2 regions of the Thermus antranikianii DSM 12462 genome follow, and region 2 is predicted to be linked to the other one. Evidence: riboswitches for the same ligand, from Rfam matches in the RefSeq annotation. Region 2 holds a riboswitch; the other holds the start of a gene.
What was found. Region 2 has a riboswitch for thiamine pyrophosphate ahead of G584_RS0107375 (thiamine ABC transporter substrate-binding protein). Riboswitches for the same ligand answer to the same signal wherever they lie in the genome.
Positions count from the first base shown of each region.

Region 1 (5,486 bases), on a different contig from region 2:
TCCCACCGGCCTGTACCCCCAAAGGGCCTCCCGGAACCTGGCCCCTGCCAGCAGGGGAAAGCGCTCGTGGGCGTAGTCGGAAAGCCACCTTAGGCCGAATAGATCCACTCCTTGAGCCCATCCCTCTCGCTGGGTGGCCCCCACGTATACCCCACCCTCCCGGGGAAGGAGGTACCCTTCCCCAGCGAAAAGGGGGGCAGGAGGAGCCGGGCCCTCGAGGACCAAGGCCTCCCCCTTCAGGGGCCGGACCCCAAGGCCAAATCGGCTACCCCAGGCGCCCACGGCCAGGAGGACGAACCGGGCCTGGGCGGTAAAGGGCTCCTCCCGCCAGCGCCCTCGCACTCCCCCTTCCTTCACCTCCTCCACCTCGGCTTGAAGGAAAGGGGTTTCCATGACCTCCAAAGCTTTCAGTAAGGCCTCGCGGAGGGCCTTGGGATGGACATACCCCCCAGGGAAGGTACGCGCTCCCCTTCCACCCCGAACCGGGTAGGACAAGGACTCCTGGGCCTCCCAGGCCTCCTTTTCCACCTGGGACAGGGCCACCACCTGGGTGCCGCTAAACCCCGCCTCCACCTTCCATCCCTTGGCGGCAAGCTCCTCGAGGAGGCCTGGATAGTACTCTAGGCCGAAAAGGGCCGCCTCCAAAACCTCCCCGGAAAGCCCCTCGGGATAAGGAGCCAGCATCCCCGCACTGGCCAGGGTAGCCGCTCCCTCCTTACCGGCATCTAGGAGGAGGACGGAAAGCCCCCGCTTCCTGAGCTCGTAGGCGGCGAGGGTTCCGATAATCCCCGCCCCCACCACCGCCACCTCTACCCTCACGGCTTAGGACCTCCCAAAGGGATGCCCTCCATGGGGCTCGAGGGGCTCGCCACCTCCCGGGGTCGCATGGGGCCGGCCAAAAAGGCTTTCCTCCCCGCCTCCACAGCCAAACGAAAGGCCTCAGCCATGGCCACGGGATCTTGGGCCTCGGCAATGGCGGTATTCACCAGCACGGCGTCCAAACCCATCTCCATCACCTCCGCTGCATGGGAAGGGAGGCCAAGCCCTGCATCCACCACCACCGGGGGCAATGAGGTCTTCTCCCGGGCGAAGAGCTCCAAAAGGGCCCGGGTCTTCACCCCCCAGCCGGAGCCGATGGGGGCCGCCAGGGGCATCACCGTAGCCGTGCCCTGCTCCGAAAGCTTCTTGGCCAGGACGAGGTCAGGACCGATGTAGGGCAGGACCAGGAAGCCCTCATCGATGAGCATCCTCGCCGCCCTCAGGGTCTCCACGGGATCGGGGAGGAGATAGGTGGGGTCAGGGATCACCTCCAGCTTCACCCACCTCTCCCCGGTGAGGACCCGGCCCAGCCGGGCTATCCTCAACGCTTCCTCCGCCGTCCTGGCACCTGCTGTGTTGGGCAGGAGGCGCACGCCCTCTAAGGCCTCGAGGAGACCCACATGCCCGGGCATCCTGGCCTCCACCCGGCGGATGGCCACGGTGACCACCTCGGCCCCCGCAGCCTTTATGGCCTCCCGCATCACCCCGAAGTCCCGGAACTTGCCCGAGCCCAGGATAAGACGGCTTTCAAGCTCTATGTCCCCGACCTTCCAGGTGTCCATCTAGCCTCCTTGCATGAGGGTGACCACCTCCACCACATCCCCCTCCTTCAGGACGTGGTGAGGAAGCTCCCGCCCCAGGTAGGCCTCCTCGTTGAGGAGGACCGCCACCCGGGAAAGATCCACATCCAGCTCCTCCAGAACCTCCCTGAGCGTCTTGCCCTCGAGGGGCTTAGCCTCCCCGTTAAGCCACACCATAAAGCCGCTCCCTGAATGCCTGGGCCGCCCGCTCGGGGTTCTCAGCGTCCAGGATGGCGCGGACCACCACAACTCGGCGCGCCCCGGCCTCCAAAACCTCCCCCAGGTTCTCCAGGGTGATGCCGCCGATGGCGTACCAGGGCCTCTCCCCCAGGTTCTCCCGGGCCCAGCGCACATAACCCAGGCCCGCGGCCTGCCTCCCCGGCTTGGTGGGGGTTTCCCACACAGGGCCTATGGAGAGGTAGTCCACTCCTTCCTCGAGGGCTCTTAGGGCCTGTTCGGGAGCGTGGGTAGAGCGGCCCACCATCCCCTGAAAGAAGCGCCGGGCCTCCGCGGGCGTCAGGTCCCCCTGGCCAAGGTGCACCCCATCCGCTCCCAGAAGAGCCGCCAGGTCCGGCCGGTCGTTGAGGAAGAAGGGCACCCCATACCGTCGGGCCAGGGCCAGCATCCTTTCCCCCAGGTCCAGGATGGGCCTCGCCTCCCAGTCCTTGGCCCGAAGCTGCACGACCTCCACCCCACCCGCCAGGGCCCGTTCCGTCCGATCCAGCACCTCCACCATGGACCAACCGGGCCTCGGGGTCACCACCAGGTAGAGCCTTCCCAGCAAGCTTTCACCTCCCCAGCGCATGTGCCCTACGGGTAAAGCCTCAAGCGGGTATCCAGGGCCCACGCGGCCTGGGGAGAGGTCGGTTTGTAAGGGGATTCTTCCGCATAGGCTTCCCTCCGCCGGCATTACCCGGATCAGGTTCTAAGGGTTGCTGGGAGAAACCCAGCTCTCAGCCCCTCCATTGGGGCACCCCTAGCCTGTCCCTTCCACTATAGCATGCGGGGCTCTCGAAAACCCGGCCTGGGGAACAGGGCATATACCCTTGACTTTCACACACTCAATGGTATATCATGCCGGGCAATCCCCCGGGGAGGGGGGAAAGGAGGCAGGATGGCAGGACTCAGCGCGGAGGTCGAAGCCGAAATCCAGTATCTGGAGGCCATGATTGCCCGCCTCGAGGCGGGGGAGGAAGACCCCGAGGACTTCCGGGTCTACCGCCTGAAAAACGGCATCTACGGCATTCGGGGAAGGCCAGAGCACCACATGGTGCGCATCAAACTCCCCGTGGGCCGGGTAAGCCCGGAGGCCCTAAGGGTTCTGGCAGAGGTGGCGGAGCGGTATGCAGAAAACCGTCTGGCCCACGTAACCACCCGGCAGGCGGTACAGCTCCACCACGTGCACCGAAGGGACGTACCCCACGTCCTCCGGGCTGTAAACAGGGTAGGCCTCACTACCCGCGAGGCCTGCGGCCACTCCATCCGAGCCATCACCTGCTGCCCGTACGCCGGAGTTTCCCCTGAAGAGCCTTTTGACGTGACTCCCTATGCCGAGGCCGCCTACCGCTACTTCCTCCGTCACCCCGTGGGGCAGAACCTGCCCCGCAAATTCAAGATTGCCTTTGAGGGGTGCGCCACAGACCATGCCCGTACCCCCATTCACGACATCGGGGTGGTGGCCGCGGTGGAGGGGGGCAAAAGGGGCTTCCGCCTTTATGTGGGCGGGGGCTTGGGAGCGGCTCCCATGAGCGCGGAACTTTTGGAACCCTTTACCCCAGAAGAGGACCTCCTCCCCACCATGCTGGCCATCATCCGCCTCTTTGACCGCCACGGTAACCGCAAGGTCCTAACCCAAGCCCGGCTCAAGTTTCTGGTAAAGAAGTGGGGAATTGCCGCCTTCCGCGAGGCGGTAAGGGAGGAAAGGCGGATCGTGAAGCTCACCGCAAGCGGTGAGGACCTAAAGGCCTGGCAACCTCCCCAGGACCTCCCACCCCCAAGCCTTCCCTCCCCTCCCAGGAAGCCCTTCTCCTTCGCTCCCGGGTTTGATGCCTGGCGCCGCACCAACCTCTTTCGTCAAAAGCAAGAGGGCTACTACACCGTGGCCGTGCGCCTTCCCCTTGGGGATATCACCCCGGAAGGGCTCAGGGCGCTGGCGGATATCGCCGAAACCTACGCTGGAGAAATAAGGAGTGCCATCAGCCAGAACTTACTCCTTCGCTTCGTGCCCGAGGACGCTTTGGGTGGGCTTTACGAAGCCCTGTTGCGGGTGGGCCTGGCCCATCCTGAGGCCCACACCATCCTGGACATAACCCGCTGCCCTGGAGCTGACACCTGCAACCTGGCCATCACCCGCTCCCGGGGACTGGCGCAGGCCCTGGAAGCGCACCTCCACACCCTTCCTCTGACCCATGATCCAGCGGTGCGGTCCATTAGCATCAAGATCTCCGGTTGCCCCAACTCCTGCGGTCAACACCACATAGCCGATATCGGCCTTTACGGCTCAAGCCGTAAGGTAGGGGAAAACGAAGTTCCTCACTACACCCTCCTCCTGGGGGGGCGCACCCGGGAGGGGGAGGCCCGTTTTGGCCAAGTAGTGGCTCGGATTCCTGCCCGGCGCACTCCTGAGGCGGTGGAAAGGATCCTGAAGCGCTACCAGGAGGAACGGGAGCAGGGCGAAAGTTTCCAGGCTTATTTGGACCGGGTGGGGGCCGCCTCCTTCAAGCCCCTTCTCGAGGACCTCCAGACTATTCCTTCCTATGAGGAAGCCCCAGAGTACTACCAGGACCTGGGGGCGGAAGGGGAAACCTTCCGGGTGCAGCTAGGCCGTGGGGAGTGCGCGGTGTAAGGGAGGTTGGGAATGCGCATCGCCTATGCCGGCCTCAGGAGGAGGGAAGAGTTCAAATCCCTGGCGACAAAGCTAGGCTTAATCCCCCTCCTTCTCCCCGTTCAGGCCACGGAAAAGGTACCCGTTCCCGAATACCAGGACCATCTCCGGCGGCTGGGAGAAGGGGTGGATCTCTTCGTGGCCACCACCGGGATAGGGGTAAGGGAGCTTTTGGAAGGAGGGCGGGTTTTGGAACTAGACCTGAAGGGGAGCCTGGAGAAAGCCCTCCGCTTGGCCCGGGGGACCAAGGCCGCCCGGGTACTCAGGGACCTAGGGCTTGCCCCTCATGGGGTAGGAGACGGGACCACGCCAAGCCTCCTGCCTCTCCTACCCCAAGGGCCTGGAGTGGCCGCCCTCCAGCTTTACGGCAAGCCCCTACCCCTCCTGGAACAGGCGTTGGAGGAAAGGGGCTATGAGGTTCTCCCCCTCATGCCTTACCGCCACCTGCCGGACCCTGAGGGGATCCGCCTTCTGGAGGAGACCATTTTGGCCAAAGAGGTGGAAGCGGTAGCCTTTGTAGCCGCCATCCAGGTGGAATTCCTGTTTGAGGGAGCCCGGAACCCCTCGGACCTAAGGAAAACCTTCCAGCACGAGGTAAAGGCCCTGGCCGTGGGCCGGGTTACCGCGGATGCCTTAAGGGAGTGGGGGGTGCAGCCCTTCTACGTGGATGAGCAGGAGCGGCTAGGAAGCATGCTCCAGGGCTTCTTACGCCTGTACCGGGGGGTGGCATGACCTACTTTCCCCTCATGCTGAACCTGAGGGACAGGCCGGTTCTCCTAATCGCCGGCGGCCCGGAGACGGGGGCCAAGCTCCAAGCCCTCTTGGAGGCCCAGGCCCAGGTTACCGTCCTGGCTGAGGAGGACCATTGGAATCTGGCGGACTTGGCCAAGGAGGGAAGGATCCGCTGGCTTCCCCGAGGTTATCGGGAAGGGGACCTCGAGGGCTTCTTCCTGGTGGTGAGCCATCCCCGGGACAAGGGGATC
Region 1 is NZ_AUIW01000001.1:31,753-37,238, reverse strand. Features, by position in the region: gene G584_RS0100210 (NAD(P)/FAD-dependent oxidoreductase) at 1-819, opposite strand, end outside; gene G584_RS0100205 (thiazole synthase) at 816-1,601, opposite strand; gene thiS (sulfur carrier protein ThiS) at 1,602-1,796, opposite strand; gene thiE (thiamine phosphate synthase) at 1,783-2,403, opposite strand; TPP riboswitch at 2,498-2,607, opposite strand; gene G584_RS0100190 (nitrite/sulfite reductase) at 2,734-4,464, shown strand; gene G584_RS0100185 (uroporphyrinogen-III synthase) at 4,477-5,235, shown strand; gene G584_RS0100180 (precorrin-2 dehydrogenase/sirohydrochlorin ferrochelatase family protein) at 5,232-5,486, shown strand, end outside.
Region 1: it holds a riboswitch for thiamine pyrophosphate, as region 2 does, so the genes downstream of both, thiE (thiamine phosphate synthase) here and G584_RS0107375 (thiamine ABC transporter substrate-binding protein) in region 2, are expected to answer to the same signal.

Region 2 (5,486 bases):
CTGCTAAAAGGAAGCTACGAAACCATTTGTCAAAACATTCGCAAAGCCAAAGCCATCGTCAACTCCCTAGCTCACGGCTGATCGCTTGGGCAACCTGCTGAACCATGTGGGCCACTTCAGGAACCCTGGTGTCGTCCAAGTAAATGGAGGCCGTGGAAACGCTCACAGCCGCGACCGGCTCACCCCGGCCGTTGAAGATGGGCGCTGCCACACACCTCACCCCCGTTTCATTTTCTTCCATATCCAAGGCGTATCCCCGCTGCCGGGTCCGCTTGAGCTCGTCCAGGAACAACTCCCATTCAGCAATCGTTCTTTCCGTGCGCTTCAACCCAGGCACAAAAGCCCTACGAGCCTCCTCCTCAGGTAGCCAAGCCAGTATAGCCTTTCCCAAGGCCGTGGATTGAGCAGGAAACCGCGACCCAATCTGGCTGGCTAGCTGGAGCTCCCGGCGCCCGGGAACTTTATCAATATAAATCACCTCTGCACCCTCTCGAATCGCCAAATGAACCGTTTCATTCGTGGCATCCCGAAGCCTCTCCAGGTGGGGGCGGGCCAAAATCGGAAGCTGCAGCTGGCCATAGGCCTTGAACCCTAAGCGGATGAGCTGGGGCCCCAAGCGGTAGCCAATCTTGGGTTCGTGCACCAAGTAACCTGCCCGCACCAAGGCCGAGAGTATACGGTAGGTGGTGCTGCGGCTAAGCCCAAGAGAGCTTGCCAAAGTGGGTAAGTCACGCACTCCCTCACCCACCTTCTCCAACAACAACAAGCCTCGGAGTAGGGTTTGGGTTCCGCTAGTCCGAAGGGTTGGGTTTGCCCCCAAGGCCGCCTTCTTCACAACCCCCATAATACCCTGCACCCCCCTCGAGAGATGCAAACGACGCCCTTCCCTGGAGCTAGCCCAGTGGCTACTCGCGCCTGGGTAGACCACCAGCTCAAAGCCCTCCAGGCACAGGGCACCCCTCTCCCCAAACCCCAGCACCACCCAAAAGCCACCCCCATCCCCCTTAGAGGGCCCCCCATCCCAGCCGCCAGGCTACTCCATCCAGGCAAGGAGCACGTACCTCTAACCCACCCGTCCCCTTCCCCGGTCCAGGAGATAGAAGGCAAGCCCCGAGAGAAGGGCCAGAAGGGCGGCTATGGCCAAGGCCTCTCGGAAGGGGGCCTCCCCGGGCCGGCCCAGGCGCTCGTAGATGGCCAGGGTCAGGGTGGTCCACTCGGGCCGCCAAAGCACCAGGGTGGCCCCAAACTCCCCCAAAATGGCCGCCAAGGCCAGGGCCAGCCCGGATTGCAGGGCGGGAAAGACCAAGGGGACCTCCACCCGCAAAAACGCCCGAAGGGGTGTGGCCCCCAGGACCCGGGCCGCCTCGAGGAGGCTTGGGGAAAGGCTTCTCAAGGCAGGCAGGAGGGCCCGGGCAAGGAGGGGGTAGGCCAAAAGGGCATAGGCGGCAAGCAAAAGGAGCAAGGAGCCCCGGAGGTCCGGGTAAGCCAAAAGGTAGCCGAGGCCCACGGCCACCGGGCTCACCATGAGGGGGAAAAGCCCCAAGAGGTCCATGAGGGGGCTCCGGCGGGCCGTTGCGGCATAAGCTATTCCCAAAGGAAGCGCCAGGGCCAGGGCCAAGAGGGTGAAGCGGAGGCTATTCCCCAAGGCCATGGAAAGGGGGGTGAAGTCCTCCGAGGCCCAGGCGGAGGCCAAGGCCCCTAGGTCCAGGCGCAGAAACAGCCCCCACAAGGGGGCAAAAAGGAGGAGAAAGAGGACACCTAGGCCCAGGGTATACGCCCAAGGAGGAGGGGGAAGAAGCCCTCCGGGGGACAGGGGGTAGGGCCGGAGGCGCAGGTAGAGGGCCACGGCGAGGCCCAGGGTGAGGATCTCCAAAAACATGAGGGCGCTGGCCTCGGGGAAGGCCAGGCGGTAGGCCAAGAGGGTGTAGACCTCCACCTCGAGGGTGGCGTACCGGGGCCCCCCCAGGAGGAGAGGGACCCCGAAGGCGGAAAAGGCGTAGATGAACACCAAAAGCCCCGCAGAACCCAAGGCGGGGAGGAGGAGGGGAAGCCCTACCCTTAGAAAAGCCCTGGGGCTCGAGGCCCCCAGGACCCGGGCCGCCTGCAAGGGGCCCTCCAGGTTCAAGGCCACCGGCAGGAGGATCCTGAGGGCGAGGCCTAGGTTGTAAAAGATGGCGGCCAGGAGGAGGATGGCCCTGGTGCCGTAAAGGTCCACCCCCAAAAGTCCCCTGGGGCCCAGGAGGGCTAAAAACCCTAGGGCCACCACCGGGGTGGGCAGGACAAAGGGCAAGGTGGAAAGAGCCAGGAAAACCCCCCTAAGGGGAAAGCGACGGCGGAAGAGGAAGGCCAGGGGCAGGGCCAGGGACAAGGTGAAGAGGGCGGAAAGAAGCCCATACTCCAGGCTCCAGAGGTAGCGCTCCCAGTAGTAGGGGTTCGCCAGGGCCCGGGCAAACCCCTCCCCTACCCCCAGGGCCAGGATGCGGGAAAGGGGGTAGAAGAGGGCCAGGCCCAGGAAGAGGAGGACGAAAAAGCCTCCGTAGGCCATCCCCCTAAGCCTAACCCCCAAGCCGCCCGGCGGAAGGCCCCGGACCTTCCCAGCCTGAGGAAGGCGCTACCGCCTGCCCTGGCGCACCGCTTCGGGGCTTTGCCCCTGGAGGACCACCTTGGTCCACTCCTCGATCCAGCGCTCCCGGTTTTGGGCCATGGCCCTGGGGTCCATACGCACGCTCCCAAGGGGCTCAGGCGCGAAGCGGAAGACCTCAGGGAGCCTGGCATCCCGGCGGGCCGGGTACATCCACATCTCCGTGGGAAGGTTCTCCTGGACCGGCTTGGAAAGGAGCCAGTCCACCACCTTCCTGGCCCCCTCCAGGTTCTTGGTCCCCTTCAGGATCCCCACGAATTCCACCTGGAAGAAGGCCAGCTCGGGGAACAGGTTCCCCGTGGGCGGCTCCCGGTACTTCCCCTCGGAATAGTAGACCTCGGCGGCGGGGCTGGTGGTGTAGGAGACCACCAGGGGCCTATCCCCCTTGTAAAGGGTGAAGTGGGTGTAGTAGGCCTCGCTCCACCCCTTGGTCACCCGCACCCCTCCGTCCCTGAGCTTGGCCCAGAAGTCCAGGTAGCCATCCTCGCCGAAGCGGGCCACCGTGGCCATGAGGAAGGCCAGACCCGGGGAGCTGGTGGCGGGGTTTTGCACCACCAGAAGCCTGGCGTACTCAGGCCGGGTGAGGTCGGCGGGAGCCTTGGGCAAGGGACGGTCCTTGAAGTAGGCCCGGTCGTAGTTCAGGCTCACCCAACCGTAGTCCACGGGAAGGGCGCGGAAGGTAGGGTCCAGAAGCAAGGTAGCCTTCAGGTTCCGGATCTCGGGGCTACGGTAGGGCAAGAGGATGTCCGCCTCGAGGGCCCGGGAGAGGAAGGTGTTGTCAAAGCCATAGATCACGTCGGCGATGGGGGCTCCCTTGGTGAGGATGGCCCGGTTTAGGGTCTCCCCGGCATCCCCCCCCTTGAGGAAGCGGAGCTTCAGGCCGGTTTCCCGCTCAAACCGGGCGATAAGACCCTTATCCAGGGAAAAGCTGCTGTGGGTGAGGACGGTGACCTCCTGGGCGAAGCCGAAGGCCAGAAGAACCAGCAGGGCAAAAATCCTTAACATAAAACCCCTCCTTGTCACCGGGAGGGGCCTTGGTCACCTTCCCTACGCCGGCATTACCCGGATCAGGTTCCAAGGGTATCTCTCAGCCCCATAAGAGGGCACCCCCGGTGACGCCCTGAGTTTACCACCCTTTCCGGCCCTGGAAGGGCATCCCTCACACCCTCCGGGGAGCCAGCAGGCCCTCGAGGCTCTCCCGGAAGGCCTCGCCAAAAGCCTCGGGCTGGTCGATCCAGGGGTAGTGCCCAGCCCCAGATATCACCCGGATAGGGGCTTTGAGGCGCTCCGCCACCTCCTCGGCATAGGGGTAGCTGGTACCGTCCTTCTCCCCCACCACCAGGGCCACCGGCTTGCGGCTTGGGGAGAGGTACGGAGTGTAGTCTAGCCGCCAGAGACCGTTTTTCCAAAAGGCCAAGGCCGGGGTATCCGGCCCCAGGATGCCCGAACCCTCCACCACCCACTCGTACTCCAGGCGGCCATGGGGGGTGGGAAACATGAGGCGGTCGAAGAGGAACTTGGGCTCCGCCTTCTCCAAGGCCGCCCTCAGGTTCGCCTCGGGATCGGCCAAAGGCTCAAGTCCCGCCGCCTCCGCAAGCCTTGCGGAAAGCCAGGGGAAGCTCACCCAGGGGGAAAGGAGCACCGCCCCCAGGACCTCCGGGTAGCGGCGGAGGAGCTCCAAGGCCACCAGGGCTCCGAAGCCGTGGGCCAGAAGATGAAACTGCTCCAGCCCCAAGGCCTCGGCCAGGGCCACGGTATCCTCCACCAGGGCATCTATGGTGAAAAGCCTGGGGTCCTGGGGAAGCTCCAGGCTCCGGCCAGAACCCCGCTGGTCGAAGTAGATGACCCGGAAATTCTCCAGGTAGTCCTGAAGCCCTTCCCTCAAGGCGTAGGCGTTCCCCCCAGGCCCTCCGTGAAGGACCAGGAGGGCCGGGGCATGCTCGTCCCCCACGTCCTCCACGTAAAGCTCCGCCTCCCCTACGGGGATGTAGCCGATTTCTTCCCGCATCCCCTATAGACTACCCCATCCTGCAGGGTAAAGGCCCAAACCTTAACCCCGGGCAGGGCCCTGGCCTTGGCCATGGCTTCCTCCCCGGCGCCAAACACCTCCAAAAGCCAAATCCCTTCCCCCGCAAGCAGCCAGTAGGGATGGGGAAGCTCCCGGGCCAAGTCTAAAAGGACCTCCTTTTCCTTGCCCTCCACAAAGAGTACCCTCATCCCTTCCCCCAAAGGCGGTGGTACAAGAGGATCTCCGCGCTCTCCTCCAAGGTGGTGAGGAGGCTATAGGCCTCCAGAAGGGCTTCCTCCGGCCTCTCCTTAAGCCCTATGGCAAAGGCCCCGTGGCCCCTTAAAAGGCAGGCCCGGTGCCCCTTAAGGCCCTCCGCCACGGCCAGAGCAGCCTCCAGGGTGGCGCTTGTGGTCTTGGGGGCAAGCACGGGAACCTCCTTCAGGTAGTACTGGCCCTCGAGGTCCAGGGGAACAATCCGGTCCAAATGCAAGGAAAGGGCCACCGCCACCCGGGGATGGGCGTGGACGATGGCCCGGGCCGGGGTCGCCCGGTACACCTCCCGGTGGATCACGCTCTCCACGCTGGCCCCTTCCGGAAAGGGGCCCTCGAGGGGCACCTCCACCAGGTCCTCCGGGGTGAGGCGGGCCTTCTGCGCCCCACTTTTGGTGATGAGGAAGCCCTCCTTGGTGCGCACGGAAAAGTTGCCCGCGGTGGCGGAGATGAGCCTTTGGTGGAAGAGATCCTCCCCCACCTGGCGAAAGGCGGTGTAGATCCGCGCCAGCATGGGCCCATTATGGCGCAAAAGCCCTTCTGGGGGCGGCGCTTAGGAGCCCCCAC
Region 2 is NZ_AUIW01000009.1:60,542-66,027, reverse strand. Features, by position in the region: gene G584_RS0107390 (bifunctional 4-hydroxy-2-oxoglutarate aldolase/2-dehydro-3-deoxy-phosphogluconate aldolase) at 1-81, shown strand, start outside; gene G584_RS0107385 (IclR family transcriptional regulator) at 59-835, opposite strand; gene G584_RS0107380 (ABC transporter permease) at 1,064-2,545, opposite strand; gene G584_RS0107375 (thiamine ABC transporter substrate-binding protein) at 2,612-3,646, opposite strand; TPP riboswitch at 3,668-3,762, opposite strand; gene G584_RS0107370 (alpha/beta fold hydrolase) at 3,801-4,649, opposite strand; gene G584_RS0107365 (hypothetical protein) at 4,619-4,858, opposite strand; gene G584_RS0107360 (fuculose-1-phosphate aldolase) at 4,855-5,433, opposite strand.